DNA from 2 places in the Pseudoalteromonas sp. OF5H-5 genome. Region 1 is predicted to be linked to the other one. Evidence: predicted binding sites of a transcription regulator. Region 1 holds the regulator's gene; the other holds the start of a gene.

Region 1 (7,855 bases):
TTGCTTGCAAGTTCTACTCTAGCAATTGCTGCAGAACAAAATGAAGTCATTATTGATGCTGGCCGTCAGCAAGCTCAACTGCAAAGCAACATCGGTATTTTTGAACAGAATGTTGTTATTATTCATGGCAACAGAAAGATAAATGCCGATCGCCTAGAGGTCCACCGTCGCGCGGAACTTGGCATTAACAAGCAACTGCTTGTGGCAACTGGCAGCCCTGCCACTTTTAGCGAACGTCAACCCGATGGCAACTTGCTAGAAGCCAAAGCAAATGAAATCCGTTACGACGTAGCGAAGGGAACCCTAGTGATTTCTGGTGATGCTGAAATCAATCAAACTGGGCAAAAAATCAATGCTCAAGTCATCACCTATGACATTGAAAAGCAATTGATCAGCGCTGAGCGCTCAGACCAAGAAGACTCTCGAGTAAGAACCATCCTTGTTCCTGTTGATGACAAAAAAGACGCTAAAGAGAAAAAAGCGCAGGAAGAAGGTAACAATTAATGAGCGAGCTCAAAGCAACTGGTCTAGCAAAGAGTTATAAGGGTCGTCAGGTCGTCAAAAATGTTGGTTTAAGTGTTCAGGCTGGCAGTATTGTAGGCTTATTAGGACCAAATGGTGCAGGTAAAACCACTACGTTCTACATGATTGTAGGGTTAGTACCAAGCGACAAAGGCTATATTCAGATTGATGACGAAGATATCACTTTGTTACCGATGCACAGCCGTGCACGACTTGGTATTGGCTATCTACCGCAAGAGTCTTCAATCTTTAGAAAACTCACGGTCTATCAAAATTTGATGGCGATTTTAGAAACTCGAAAAGACTTATCTAAAGTTGAAAGAGAAGCTGAACTAAACGAGTTACTGGATGAGTTTAATATTCAACACATTCGCGACTCACAGGGCATGGCATTGTCGGGAGGCGAAAGAAGACGAGTCGAAATTGCTCGTGCTTTAGCCGCAAACCCTAAGTTTATCCTGTTAGATGAACCTTTTGCTGGTGTTGATCCTATTTCGGTGTTAGATATAAAGACAATCATAGAGCACCTAAAAAACCGTGGTATCGGTGTGCTTATCACCGATCATAACGTTAGAGAAACACTGGACGTATGTGAAAAGGCCTACATCGTTTCACATGGTGAGTTAATCGCTGCAGGCACGCCAGAACATGTTTTGGCAGATCAAACCGTAAGAGATGTCTACCTAGGCGAACAATTCAAGCTATAGTTAAGACGTAGTATTAATAACTGTTAAAAAGGATTGTTAGAGATACATGAGGCAATCATTACAGCTGCGCATGGGGCAGCAACTTACAATGACTCCGCAACTGCAACAAGCCATTCGCTTGCTGCAGCTTAGTACATTGGATCTGCAACAAGAAATACAAGAAGCATTAGACAGCAATCCATTGTTGGAAGTGGAAGAAGGTGATAATACTGACGGCGAAAACGCTGACCAACACAGCCAAGAAAAGAGCCGTGCTGACGACAATCAAGATTCAGCCGATGAAACGCAGGTTAGTGACTATGAGATAGACTCAGATACCGCCATGAGCAAAGACACTGTGAGCGATGACCTTGCCATGGATGTCACTTGGGACGAGTATATGAGTGCAGCGCCTGCTGCAAGCTCAGGTCCACTTCCCGATGACGATAATGTTTATCAAGGGGAAACCTCTGAATCTCTCCACGATTATCTCATGTGGCAACTCGAACTGACACCATTTAGTCCAACAGATAGAGCTATTGCGATTGCGATTATTGAAGCGGTCGACCTGTCAGGCATTCTAACACTGTCTTGCGAAGACATTTTAGAAAGCATTAATGACGAGAATAGCGAAGAGCCTATTGAGCTAGATGAAGTCGAAGCCGTACTCAAACGCATTCAGCTTTTTGACCCTGTCGGTATCGCAGCGCGTAGTTTACAAGAATGCTTATGCATTCAGCTAAACCAATTCGCCCCAGATACCCCATGGATTGCCGAAACAAAAATGATCCTGACAGAGCATATCGACTTGCTTGCCAGCCGTGACTATCGAACTTTGGCTAAGAAAACGCGCCTTAAAGAAGCCGATCTCAAAGAGGTCATGACGTTAATACATAGCCTTAACCCAAAGCCTGCGGCAAGCATTATTCATGAAGAGCCTGAATATGTGATCCCTGACGTATCGGTGAAAAAAGTAAAAGGTCGTTGGGTCGTAGAGCTAAATCCTGATGCTATGCCTAAAATAAGAGTAAATGACCATTACGCTGCGATGTCTAGAACGGCGAAATCCAGTACGGATAGTCAGTTTATTCGCTCACATTTACAAGAAGCAAAGTGGTTTATTAAAAGCTTAGAAAGCCGAAATGATACTTTATTAAAAGTTACCAATTGCATTGTGCAACAACAACAGGCATTCTTTGAACATGGCCCCGAAGCAATGCGCCCTATGGTGCTAAATGATGTTGCTGAAATGGTTGAGATGCATGAGTCCACAATTTCCCGTGTGACAACACAAAAATACATGCATACACCTCGGGGAATATTTGAGCTGAAGTATTTCTTCTCTAGCCATGTAAGTACGGAAAATGGAGGTGAGTGCTCTTCTACAGCAATTAGAGCACTTATCAAAAAGCTGATAGCTGCAGAGAATACCGCGAAGCCATTGAGTGACAGCAAAATTGCAGATATCTTAGCTGAGCAAGGAATTAAGGTAGCGAGACGTACGATTGCAAAATATCGTGAATCCCTAGCCATTCCACCGTCAAATCAGCGTAAAAGCTTGATATAAGACGTAAAACCCAAGAAGGAAAAATGCTTATGCAACTAAATCTAACTGGTCGCCATGTAGAAATTACTGACTCATTAAGAGACTATGTCACCAACAAGTTTGCGAAGCTAGAAAGGCACTTTGATCATATCAATAATGTGCATGTGATCCTTGATGTCGAGAAACTAGTACAAAAAGCAGAAGCAACATTACACGTAAACGGCGGCGAGCTATTTGCATCAACAGAGCATCAAGATATGTATGCCGCAATTGATGGCCTTATCGACAAGCTAGATCGTCAAGTTATTAAACACAAAGAGAAGCTCACTCGACACTAAGATGAAATTAAGTGAATTAGTGAACAAGGACTGCAGTAAAGCTGCGGTCCTTTTTAATAGCAAAAAACGTATTTTAGAATACATCAGCGAACTGGCTCATAGCCAAATTCCAAATACCAGTCAGCATGCTATCTTGGACGCCTTAATGGCGCGAGAGAAATTAGGCAGCACAGGGATCGGTAAAGGCATTGCCATTCCCCATGGTCGACTTGAAGGTTTGGATAAAATCCTTGCTATGGTGCTTGTCAGCGAGCAAGGGATCCAGTTTGAAGCCATAGATAAGCAGCCTGTCGATATTTTTGTCGCGTTCATCGTACCTGAAGGTGATAATCAACAACACCTGAAGACCTTAGCGGCGATTGCTGATACACTCAAAGACAAGTCTTTTTGCAAAATGCTTAGGCAAGCAAAAAGTGATGATGAGTTATATGCAGTGATCCAAGGTGAACTTGATGAGTGATGAAGAAAAAGGACTCGAGCTTATCATTATCAGTGGCCGCTCAGGCTCTGGTAAATCTGTAGCGCTTCGAGTATTGGAAGACTTAGGCTACTATTGTGTGGATAACATTCCGGTCAATTTGCTGCCGTCTTTAGTCCGCAGTGTTTCGGACAATTATAATAAAATTGCAGTCAGTATTGATGTTAGAAACTTACCTAAAGAACAGGACGAGTTTAATGACATTCTTGAATACTTACCAGGCTTTGCCAAACCTACCCTGTTTTATTTAGACAGTGACGATCAAACCCTGATAAAGCGCTTCTCAGAAACACGCCGTTTGCACCCTCTTTCACTGCATAATCTTCCATTAGATGTTGCGATAAAGAAAGAACGGGAATTGTTAGACGTGCTGATCACTCGCGCCGATTTTCTCATTGATACTACAGGCCTGAGCGTTCATCAACTTGCAGAAGATATCCGCGAAAAAATCTTAGGTAAAAAAGACAAACAACTCATTATTACCTTTGAATCTTTCGGCTTTAAACACGGCATCCCAAAACAAGCGGATTACGTTTTTGATGCGCGCTTTTTACCCAACCCACATTGGGAGCCTGAGCTTAAGCCGCTAACTGGCTTAGATCAGCCAGTCAAAGACTATTTGTCGAGTCACAGCATCGTGCAAAAGTTTACTTGGCAGATCCAAACCTTCGTACAAACTTGGTTACCACACTTAGAGCGTAACAATCGCAGTTATCTAACGATCGCAATAGGATGTACAGGTGGGCAACATCGCTCGGTATACTTAGCGCAAACCATTGGTGAACGTTTTGCTAAAACCCATCCCAACGTCAAAATTCGTCACCGAGAGCAAGAGGGTTAAATGTTAGAAGATACGTTTTTAATCCAAAACAAACTCGGCCTGCACGCTCGAGCAGCGACGGTTCTTGCGCAATTAGCAACCCAATTTGATGCCGAAGTGACCTTATATCAAGGAGACAAAAGTGCTGCTGCTGACAGCGTACTAGCGCTGTTGTTACTTGAAAGCAGCCAAGGGAAAGAAGTCCGAGTGGTTTGTGAAGGTCCTGATGCTCAGTATGCACTAGACGCCATTGGCGGACTGATAGAAAATAAGTTTAATGAATCCGAGTAATCGTCAGTAAAACAATAAGGCCTGATTCATTTACTCCCTGCTAATCTCCCCCTCCTCCGTAACCAAAGTGGTCTAATAAGTCTCTCATAATTAAGCGTAAACCTTGGTAGTTCCTAATAAACTGAGTTACACTGTAATACCAATTTAGGTTTCTTTCGTGCAGTAAAGCTAGTTGCCGGAAAATCCTACTTTATCGTTGCGTACACCTTTAACGTATATTAACGATAGCAACCCACCAGCAGAAACAACACGAATAAAATTCAAATTAAGAAATTGATTTCTGCGATAAAATAAATGAATAGGGTTAACTTAATCACGTTAACCACCATTAATATCAAAAAGGATGCCTATGCCTGAAGTATTTGAACAAGACTACACACTGGAACAACTCCAAAAGGTAACTAACGCCTTAAACAGTGGTCAGTTTGTTCAAGTTAGGCGTATGCTCGCAGAAACAGCACCTTGTGACACTGCACTGCTTTTAGAATCATCCCCTCATAAAATTCGCTCTATGCTGTGGCAGCTTGTTGACCCAGATATCCAAGGGGATGTCTTAGAGGAACTGTCAGAGGACGTAAGACTTGGGATCATCGCCCAGATGGAACCTGAGCTAATCGCCGCCGCTACAGAAGACATGGACGACGATGACCTTGGTGATGTCCTAAGAAGCCTGCCTGATACCGTCTACAAAGACGTTATCGGAGCGATGGATAGCCAAGATAGAGAACGTGCGACACAAGCTTTGTCCTACAAGGAACACTCTGCCGGTGCGCTAATGAGCACCGACACGGTAACTATTCGACCCGATGTTACCTTGGAAGTTGTATTTAGATATCTACGTCTTAAAGGCGAATTGCCAGACGGCACAGATGAGCTATATGTTGTCGATAAAGACAACTGTTTCTTGGGTGCCTTACCAGTCAATACCTTATTAACTAAGTCTCCTGACAGTATGGTTCGAGACTTGATGGATGAAGATAAGGAAACGATCCCTATCTCCATGGATGAGTCTGAAGTGGCGCAGCTTTTTGAGCGTCATAACTGGATCTCAGCTCCCGTCGTTGACGATAACGCCCATTTGCTTGGCCGTGTCACCATTGATGACGTTGTTGACGTTATTCGTGAAGATGCTGAGCACAGCTTGTTAAGTATGGCAGGTCTTGAAGATGAAGAAGACACCTTTGCGCCAGTTTTAAAAAGTAGCCAGCGCCGCTCTATTTGGCTTGGGATTAACCTGCTAACTGCCTTGATGGCTGCGTTTGTTGCAAGCTTCTTCGAAGGTACTTTGGATATTTTACCTATTCTCGCGGTGTTAAATGGCATAGTACCAAGTATGGGCGGCGTTGCCGGTAGCCAAACGCTAACCCTAGTGATTCGCGGTATTGCCCTTGGTCATATTAACCAGACTAACCAAAAGTTTTTAATGGGTAAAGAGCTGGCGATCGGCGCCTTAAACGGCGTGCTGTGGTCTGTCTTGATCGCTGGGGTTATTGCTATATGGCAGTGGGATTTTACACTCGGTGCTGTAATTGCCTTCGCAATGTTTATGAACTTAGTCGCAGCGGGTATTGCAGGTGCCAGTATTCCAATTATGTTAAAGAAAATGAATATCGATCCAGCGCTAGCTGGTAGTGTGGTACTAACAACCGTTACTGATATCGTAGGGATCTTTGCATTCCTTGGCACCGCAACTTGGTTATTAGTGTAGCAGTAATAGAGTCAAAATAGCGGGAAATGCTGGTCAAAACCAGCATTTCTTGAGCTGAGAGAGGGAGTTATTCGCCCGCTATTTGCATATTATTGAGTAGTATAGAGCCGGTTTGTACTGCTCCTCGGCATTCAATATCAGCGCCAACGCCTTCAATCCCCATAAACATATCTTTTAAATTACCAGCGATAGTAATTTCACTTACAGGATATTGAAGTTCTCCATTTTCGACCCAAAAACCAGCAGCTCCCCTAGAGTAATCACCAGTTACCGTATTAACACCTTGCCCCATAAGTTCAGTGACTAACAAACCAGTGCCCATCGACTCAAGTAGGCTGGTTAAATCGTCGTGTGTTGGTTTTACTAACCAGTTATGGATCCCACCTGCGTGACCTGTCGCTTGCATATTCATTCTACGTGCAGCATAGCTTGCCAATAAGTAAGTATTGAGCACGCCATCTGTGATAATTTCACGGTCGATGGTTTTTACACCTTCGCTATCGAAAGGACTCGAAGCAAGCCCTCTTAATAAATGTGGCTTCTCTTCAATGTTAACGCAGCGATTAAAAATTTGTGTGTCTAAAGAATCCAACAAGAAGCTAGACTTACGATATAGCGCGCCGCCACCAATACCTGACACTAAGTGCCCAAATAAGCTGTTAGCAATATCCGCTCGAAAAATAACAGGCACTTTGCGCGTTGACACCTTACGACTGCCTAATTTTGCAAGCGTTGATTGTGCCGCCTCTAAACCGACTTCTTCAGGGGATTTTAGCTCCGCGTGCACGCGAGATAACGCATATGCAGAGTCCCGTTGCATTTGCTCACCCTCTTTACCAATCACCATGGTGCTCAGGCTGTGTCTGGTGCGTGGAAACCCTGCAATTAAGCCATGGCTATTGCCATATACACGGATCCCTTGGTGGCTCGATAAGCTCGCGCCATCAGAATTCACGATTCGAGGATCGAATGCTAACGCAGCTTTTTCAGCAGCAATACATTGCTCAATGGCTTCATCGGGAGAAACTTGCCAAGGATGGAAAAGATCTAAATCTGCTGCTGACATCTCTAGCAAGGCTTTATCCGCCACACCATTACAGGGGTCATCCGAGGTAAATCGAGCAATATCTACGGCTTTTTCAACCACTGAGCGCAGGGCTTCAGGACTCAGATCCGCGGTTGATGCTGAGCCTTTATGATTACCCACATAAACGCTAATACCAAGACCACCATCTTGATTAAACTCAATGGTTTCAACCTCTCCCATTCGTGTACTTACAGACAGACCAGAGGTACTAGACATCGCCGCTTCTGCCGAGGTTGCACCTAGTTTTTTAGCATGCGCTAACACATCGGCAACTGCATTTTTCACATCATCAATTTGATTATATATAGGGTGTTGTTGAGGTTGAGTCATAGATACCTTATCCGCTCGCTCGTCTAACTAAAACATATTAGCTAATATG
Region 2 (7,855 bases), on a different contig from region 1:
CTCTAGTACAAATACCCACTTGCCAGCGGTATCTTGATAAAATCCACCATTTGGTATTAGAGTCGCGGCTTTCGCATCTGCTAATAACAACTCCAACTGCAAACTTTGACCTCTACGAATGTCGCTGGGCAGCGCAGCATTAAAAGTTAAATCCACTTCAAAGCGGCCATTTGACACTTCGGCATAGACCTTTGCGAGCGTTAGCTCATACGGCTTTCCCTGCAGCGTTAACCTTGCGGTTTGTCCCGCATACACACGGCCTAGGTAAAACTCATCAATTTGGGCCGACACTTTATATTCAGACACAATATCAACTTGCCCTAAACGTGCTCCTCTCGCCTTTGACGCGCCTAATTCCGCATCTAGCGCAGTCAATTGACCATCCATAGGCGCTTTGATAATTAGATTTTCAAGATTTTTACGCGCAAAACCTAAGTTTTTATTAAGCTGCTCGACGCTATCTTCTAGCTGTGCAATTTGTGCCGTACGGATTTTTTCATCTTGTTGCTGCTGCTCAATAATTAACTTGCGGCGGTTTTTTAGATACTCAGTTTCATCTTCGGCCGCTTGTAGCTCATCTTTTGAAACTAAATTCCCGCTACCAAGGCGCTTGAACTGCGCAAGCTTTCGCTCACTTTGACTTACCTGAAAATCTAGCTCTAATAGGTTTCGTTTTAAGTTTAAACGGTTTTGATCTATCGCTAAGCGGGTATTGTGTAGGTTATTGAGCTGCTCTGAGATCTGCGCCTCACGGGAGATCACATCTAGCTGCAAACTGGTGTTGCTCAGTGCGAGCAGTTTGTCACCCTTTTTAACCATCGCACCTTCTTCGACGAAGCGCGCTTCGACTCGCCCACCTTCGATGGCATCTAGATACACAGACTTACTCGGCATGATGCTGCCTCTAAGCGGAATAAGATCATGAAACTCGCCCTTTGTCACTGTACTTATCTTGACTTTATCCATCGCCAGATTAACACGCTCCCCGCTGCTACTCGCTGCACTATCAAATGCAAAATACGCTACCATGATGACAGGTAGCGCCAGCCACCACAGCTGAAATCTTTTGTTAGGTGTTATTTTTCTGTCCATTTTGTCACTCTCTTGAGTTTAGGTTAGCCTAATAACTCAAGTTTCATGCCAAACTAAAAAATAAATAAAAATCAAAGGCATAAAATAATTTTATGGAATAATGGAACAAAAGAGTGTAAAAAAATTAAACACCTAGTGTACGATATCGTACAGTTTGATGAGGAAAGGAAATGTAATGACTATCTGCGATAAGGCAATTTTAGTTGTCGACGACAACAGCGAAATTCTCGTCGCCACGAGAATGTTGCTCAAACAATATTACAAAAAAGTCGTGACGCTAGATAATCCCCACGATATCGCTAAAACAATGTCGGAACAGGACTTTGCACTGATATTGCTCGACATGAACTTTACTCGAGAATCAACCTCCGGCGCCGAAGGATTCTACTGGCTAAAACAAATAAAAGCCTTGGATGAAGATGCCGTGGTTGTACTCTTCACCGCCTATGGCGACCTAACGATGGCAGTGGATGCCATCAAACTTGGTGCCAACGATTTTGTCCTCAAGCCTTGGCAAAATGAAAAGCTACTCGCAACGGTTGCCAATTGCATCGAGTTGAGCGCACAACGGCAAAAGTCCAAGAAGCTCACGCAAATCGCACAAATCTCAATGGCTGCGCAAAACAAACCATTCGAGCATTTAATTGCCTCGAGTCCAGCAATGGAGCAAGTTTTTCAAACCATAGAAAAGGCCGCCAAAACCGATGCCAATGTCTTAATCTTAGGCGAAAGCGGGACAGGTAAAGAAGTCGTTGCCAGAGAGCTACATAAACAGTCTTTACGAAAAGACAATACCTTCATGTCTGTCGATATGGGCACGATAGCCAGCTCTTTGTTCGAAAGTGAATTGTTCGGCCATATGAAAGGCGCATTTACAGATGCGAAAGCCAATAAGCCAGGTCGCTTTGAGCTTGCGGAATCCGGTACTTTATTTTTAGATGAAATAGCCAATATTCCGCTCGAGTTACAGGGAAAGTTGCTTACTGCGATCCAAAATCGAGTGGTTACACCAGTGGGAGGCAGCAAACAAATAGAGGTTGATCTGCGCCTTATCACCGCAACCAATATGAATTTGTATGACATGGTGCGCGAAGGCAGTTTTCGTCAGGACTTGTTATACCGCATTAATACCGTAGAGATCACACTTCCAGCACTACGAGATAGACCCCAAGATATTCCACTACTTATTGAGTTTTATGCTGATCTATACAGCAAAAAGTACAAGCTACAGTGCAAAACGGTCAGCGACAAAATGATGGCTGATTTAGTCAAGTATCAATGGCCCGGTAACATCCGAGAATTACAACACTTGGTTGAACGCGCAGTTATTTTATCTGACTCAACCCAATTACAGTTTCAGCTCGCCAGTCCAGGGGCAAGCTCTGAGGAGAGTGCGGGCTTTATTGACACCTATAACCTCGCAAAAATAGAGCAGCACACCATAGAGCGGGCGGTCCGAGACTTTAAGGGAAATATCAGCCATGCGGCTAAAGCGCTTGGGATCACCCGCGCGTCACTGTACCGTAAAATGGAGAAGTATGATGTGGAATAATAGCCTCGTTCGCATGGCCATTTTTCAACTCGCAGCCATTGTATTCGCCACACTTGGTGTGTTGGGCTTTCTCCACAGCTACGTCTTTTTGTTTAGTGGGTTATCCATTGCGATTGCAGTGCTATTCACAGTGCTGTCTATTGCCACACTGCAAAGACAGAAACAACAATTCGAAGAGGTGTTTACTGCGCTCAAGTATCAAGATGGCAGCTTTAGAATTGATAATAAGCACCCAATAAGTAAGCAAGCACTTACAACCTGTAACGAGCTTATTCAGAAAGCTCAGCAAGATAAAACCAAACAGGCAGAGCTCGTCACTACTTACGAAACCATGCTACAACACATAGAAGCAGGTCTGATCCTTATCAAAAATGGCCACACCATTTTGATTTGTAATAACAGCGCAAAGCAATTGTTGGATATTCGCGGCGCAGAGTCTGGACACTCATTACTTGCAGCACACCCAGAGCTTGAACAAGCCAAAGTAGGTAGCCACATCGCCAAAGACTTACTATTTAAATATTTTACGTTTTCCAATCAAGGTAATCAGTACCAACTTTGGCTTTTCACCGCGATTTCAGAGCAGCTAGAGAGTACCCAAATCGAGTCTTGGCAAAAGCTGATCCGCGTGCTTATCCATGAAATAGGAAACTCCGTCGCACCGATTTATTCACTCTCAAATACGCTAGTTAATATCACCAATAATCAGTTAGCTGAAGCGGTGACAGACCAAGAACTCGTTGAAGACTACCTACAAAGCCTGCAAGCGATTGGTATTAGAAGCCAGTCTTTACTTGGCTTTATTGATAACTACAGAAAGCTCACGCATATTCCTGAACTTGACCTCCAACCGCTTGCGGTACAGACTTTATTTGACGACATTACACCACTGATAAAAAGCGACTTTAGTGACGCCAATATCACTCTACACTTTGACGTGACGCCCGCTGCGCTGAGCATTAATGTTGATAGAAAGATGATAGAGCAAGTGCTGCTCAATCTACTAAATAACGCCAAAGATGCCATGAAACATAACAGCCAAGAAAAAATAGTGACTATATCAGCAACGATTAATCGCTACGGCAAATGTGAGATCAAAGTTGCTGATAACGGGGAAGGAATAGAGCCCAGCGCACTTGAGAAAATATTCGTACCATTTTTTACCACGAAATCTCATGGCTCAGGAATTGGACTTGCACTCAGCCAACAAATTATCCATCGCCACAAAGGGCGGATCAGCGCAACCTCTGAAGTAGGAAAAGGGAGCTGCTTTAGTGTATTGCTATAAGATAAATAACTAAAAATGGAGCCAACTCATTCACCATATCGTGTAGAGCTAGCTATAAACTTAGATTTCTATTTAGAACAATTCTTGATATTATCGCAACTCGTTGGGGAGTAGCCAGCTTCCAATGCTCGGAAGAGTTCGTATCAACATAATTGGCCAAAATGCCATGGTGCGGACACCTCTCGGTTGGCGAGACCATCGATATATCCATGCCTGTGGTCGGGCGTGTGGATATGTCGTGGACTCAAATCGCCCGACCGGAGCAATGTAAATGAATTTCGTCACCCTGCTACTGTTAGCATACGCCATGTCTACCGATGCGTTTGCCGCGGCAATCGGTAAAGGCGCCAGCCTAAAATCACCTCGGCTTACCGAAGCCATAAAAATCGGCCTCATTTTTGGTGTTATTGAAGCCTGTACGCCGCTGATTGGCTGGTTAATAGGACAATCTGCAGCTGGCTATGTCGAGGCTTGGGATCACTGGATTGCCTTTATCTTACTGTTAGGACTTGGCGCTCATATGATTTATGAGAGCCTTAAGGGTAATGACGATGCGCCAGCACAGCACGCAAAGCAACCTTGGTTAAAAACCATTATCACAGCGTTTGGTACCAGTATTGATGCAATGGCTGTCGGTGTCAGTCTCGCATTTGTTGATGTGAATATATGGCTCGCCGCTTCGCTCATTGGCCTTGCCACCACCATGATGGTAACAATTGGTGTGATGATTGGGCATTCGGCTGGAAAGTTCCTTGGTAGTCGAGCTGAAACCTTTGGTGGGGTGATCTTAATCTGTGTGGGAACTTGGTTGCTATATAGCCATCTTTCGATTTAATCGCAAAAAGAGCGGTATATTTACCGCTCACTTGCTTATCCCTTTACGTTAGGGCTACTTGGCTTTTAAGCCTTTTTAATCGCTTTTTTCAGCTTTTTGATTTTTGCTTCATGCTTTTCAATCTTTGCTTTACGCGCTTTCAGCTCTTTTTTAAGCGCTTTGACATCGCTTTTCTTCGCCATAACTAATCTCCTTTGGTTGTTTTGCGAACACCTACTACCATAGCAAAGTGACTGACAATATCAAACTACACCTGCGCTACTGCGTTGCCTGCCATCTAATAGTGGTAATTTTGACCAAATACTATTTTGTACAACTAAATATTAGTAAATAAATAGAGTAAGTTGATATTAAAAAACACTAACCACTTGTTTTATAAATGATTTAATGTTGGCTTGGTTGTTGCTTCTATAAGCATAAATCAAGAGAACGGAACCAACCATATGTCTGTACCATTAAAAGATAGGCCTCTCGAATCCGTTAGGGAAGAGGTGATTGACCAGTTAATTCTAAATTACAGCCACGGTGAGCTTTCGGCTGATGCATTCGAGAGACGATTGGATAAAGCATACGACCTGAACGAACAAGAACAAATTGCAGCACTTAGTGCTGATTTACCGCTAAAGTCGGATGCAAGATATCACAGCGAAAAAGCCGCTCGTTTGGGTCCAAAATTTACCTCAAGCGTAGATGGTGCTGAGGCGATAAGCATTACCTCTATACTTAGTTCCAACCATCGCAGTGGCGAGTGGATCGTACCTAAAGAGATCCAACTAAAAAATTACCTTGGCAGCTTGGAACTAGATTTTACCAACGCAATTTTTAGTCACCCTGAAGTACATATTTATATAGATTGCATTTTAGGCAGTGATGAAATCTTCGTACCAGACACAGTCGATGTCATCACCGATATTCGTAATGTTATGGGTTCAGTAGAAAACACTAGAAATACGCTTGCATCTGCAGGGCAGGTGAAACAGCGTCCACGAATTTATGTTCACGGTAGAATGATTTTGGGTAGCATTGAAATTAGCGTAAAGCGCTCAATGAAAGCACAAATAAAGCAATTTGCCGACGGCCTTAAATCCCTATTTGGTGACGGCACGAAATCCAAAAGCTAAAGCTTAATAAAAAACCCCTTGGTTCAGGGGTTTTTTATTATCCGAATAGCAGAGTAAACTTTTTACTGCTCTACAGGAAAGCCTCTATCACGCATAAGCGCTTCAACTTCAGCGTCACGGCCTCTAAACTTGCGATACGCTTCTGCTGGATCCATTGAGTTGCGAACTGAGAATAGGTAATCCACTAAACGCTGTGCAACGTCTTTGTCGTAGAAGCCACCTGGCGCTTCTGCAAACGCTTCTGCTGCATCAGAAGTTAATACCTCAGCCCACAGGTAACCGTAGTAACCCGCTGAATAACCTTCACCTGAGAATACGTGACCAAAGTGAGTTGTACGATGACGCATCACGACCTCGTCCGGCATGCCTAGCGCACCTAACTGAGACTTTTCGAATGCAACAGGGTCGCCAATCTTGTCAGGATCTGTGGTATGGAAAAGCATATCCATAATAGCCGATCCAAGGTATTCAGTCGTCGCGAAACCTTGGTTAAAGGTTGCTGACTTCTTGATTTTCTCGATTAACGCTTTAGGCATAGGTTTGCCTGTTTTATAGTGAACTAAGTAACGATTGATCACTTCGTCTGTCGCCAACCAACGCTCCAATAACTGAGATTGGAACTCGGTGTAGTCACGAACACCAGAGTTTGAACTTGGATACTTCACGTTTGATGAAAGCGCATGCAGCGCATGACCAAACTCGTGGAAATAGGTTTCTGCATCTGACCAAGAAATTAAGGTCGCTTCACCTTCTGGTGCTTTCACAAAGTTGGAGTTGTTTGAGCTAAGCACATTTGTTTTACCATCAAATGTTGTATGACTACGATATGACAACGCCCATGCACCTGATCGTTTACCTTTACGTGCGAACGGGTCTAAATACCAAAGGCCGATATTATCACCAGTGGTTTTGTCTGTTACTTCCCAAACACGAACGTCAGGGTGGAATACAGGCACCGAGCCCTTTGGCACTTCAGTGAATTCAAAGTTAAACAGACGGCCTGCTACATAGAACATCGCTTCACGCAAATTATCTAGCTGTAAATAGGCTTTAACTTCGTTTGAATCCAATTGATACTTAGCTTGGCGAACCTTCTCAGCGTAGAAACGGTAATCCCATGGCATGATTTTTATATCATTGCCTTCAAGCTTAGCAATAGATGTCATGTCTGTTACTTCTTCTTTCACGCGCGCAATTGCAGCAGGCCATACTTTTTTCATCAGCGCCATCGCATTTTCAGGCTTTTTCGCCATGCGGTCTTCAAGACGCCACTGCGCGTAATTATCGTAGCCGAGTAAGTTAACGCGTTCATGTCTAAGCTTTAGGATGTCAGAGATAATCGCTTTATTGTCGTACTCGCCACCGTTGTTGCCACGGTTATAGTAGTTGTTCCATACTTTCTCGCGTAACTCACGCTCTGTTGAGTAGGTTAAAAATGGATCCATTGATGAACGAGAGTTGGTAATCGCGTACATGTCCGCCTTACCGCGCGCTTTTGCAGCAGCCGCTGCCGACGCAACAAACGACTCAGGCAAACCTGACAACTGGTCTTTAGTGAGATAGACTACATAGTTTTCTTCATCTGCAAGGACGTTGTTTGCAAATTTAGTATGTAGCTTTGATAGCTCAAGATTAATGTCCGCGTAACGCTTAGCGTCTTCACCTTTTAGCGTCGCTCCATTGCGGGCAAAGCCGTTATAACGCATCCAAGTAATACGCTGCTCTTCTGCCGTTAGCTTTTTATATTCAGCGCCTTCGTATACCGCTTTTACCCGTTCAAAAAGCGCTTGGTTTTGGGTGATTTTAGAGCTGAACTCTGAAAACTTAGGCACAACTCGCGATTGGATTTCTCTAAACTCTGGGCTTGAAATATTTGCACTCCAAAGGCCGTAGTAGGTAAAAACGCGATCTAAAGGAGCACCCGCTCTTTCTAGTGCAACAATGGTGTTCTCAAAAGTTGGCTTAGC

What was found. Region 1 encodes sigma-54, which starts transcription at its own class of promoters, with help from an activator protein. Its sites were predicted from a motif close to GTTGGCACGNNNNTNGNNT; they were not measured.
Region 2: the regulator sigma-54 is predicted to act here: its motif matches at 5,157-5,175, upstream of L1271_RS05000 (LiaF domain-containing protein).

What each region holds. Positions count from the first base shown of each region.
Region 1 covers NZ_JAKGBF010000002.1:39,449-47,303, reverse strand. Annotated here, with positions in the region: gene lptA (lipopolysaccharide transport periplasmic protein LptA) at 1-504, shown strand, start outside; gene lptB (LPS export ABC transporter ATP-binding protein) at 504-1,229, shown strand; gene L1271_RS03070 (RNA polymerase factor sigma-54) at 1,276-2,775, shown strand; gene hpf (ribosome hibernation promoting factor) at 2,805-3,092, shown strand; gene ptsN (PTS IIA-like nitrogen regulatory protein PtsN) at 3,094-3,552, shown strand; gene rapZ (RNase adapter RapZ) at 3,545-4,411, shown strand; gene L1271_RS03050 (HPr family phosphocarrier protein) at 4,412-4,681, shown strand; gene mgtE (magnesium transporter) at 5,031-6,389, shown strand; gene pmbA (metalloprotease PmbA) at 6,457-7,806, opposite strand.
Region 2 covers NZ_JAKGBF010000003.1:7,636-15,490, forward strand. Annotated here, with positions in the region: gene L1271_RS04980 (efflux RND transporter periplasmic adaptor subunit) at 1-1,092, opposite strand, end outside; gene L1271_RS04985 (sigma-54-dependent transcriptional regulator) at 1,268-2,644, shown strand; gene L1271_RS04990 (sensor histidine kinase) at 2,631-3,932, shown strand; yybP-ykoY riboswitch at 4,026-4,196, shown strand; gene L1271_RS04995 (manganese efflux pump MntP) at 4,204-4,767, shown strand; gene L1271_RS05000 (LiaF domain-containing protein) at 5,211-5,888, shown strand; gene L1271_RS05005 (M3 family metallopeptidase) at 5,951-7,855, opposite strand, start outside.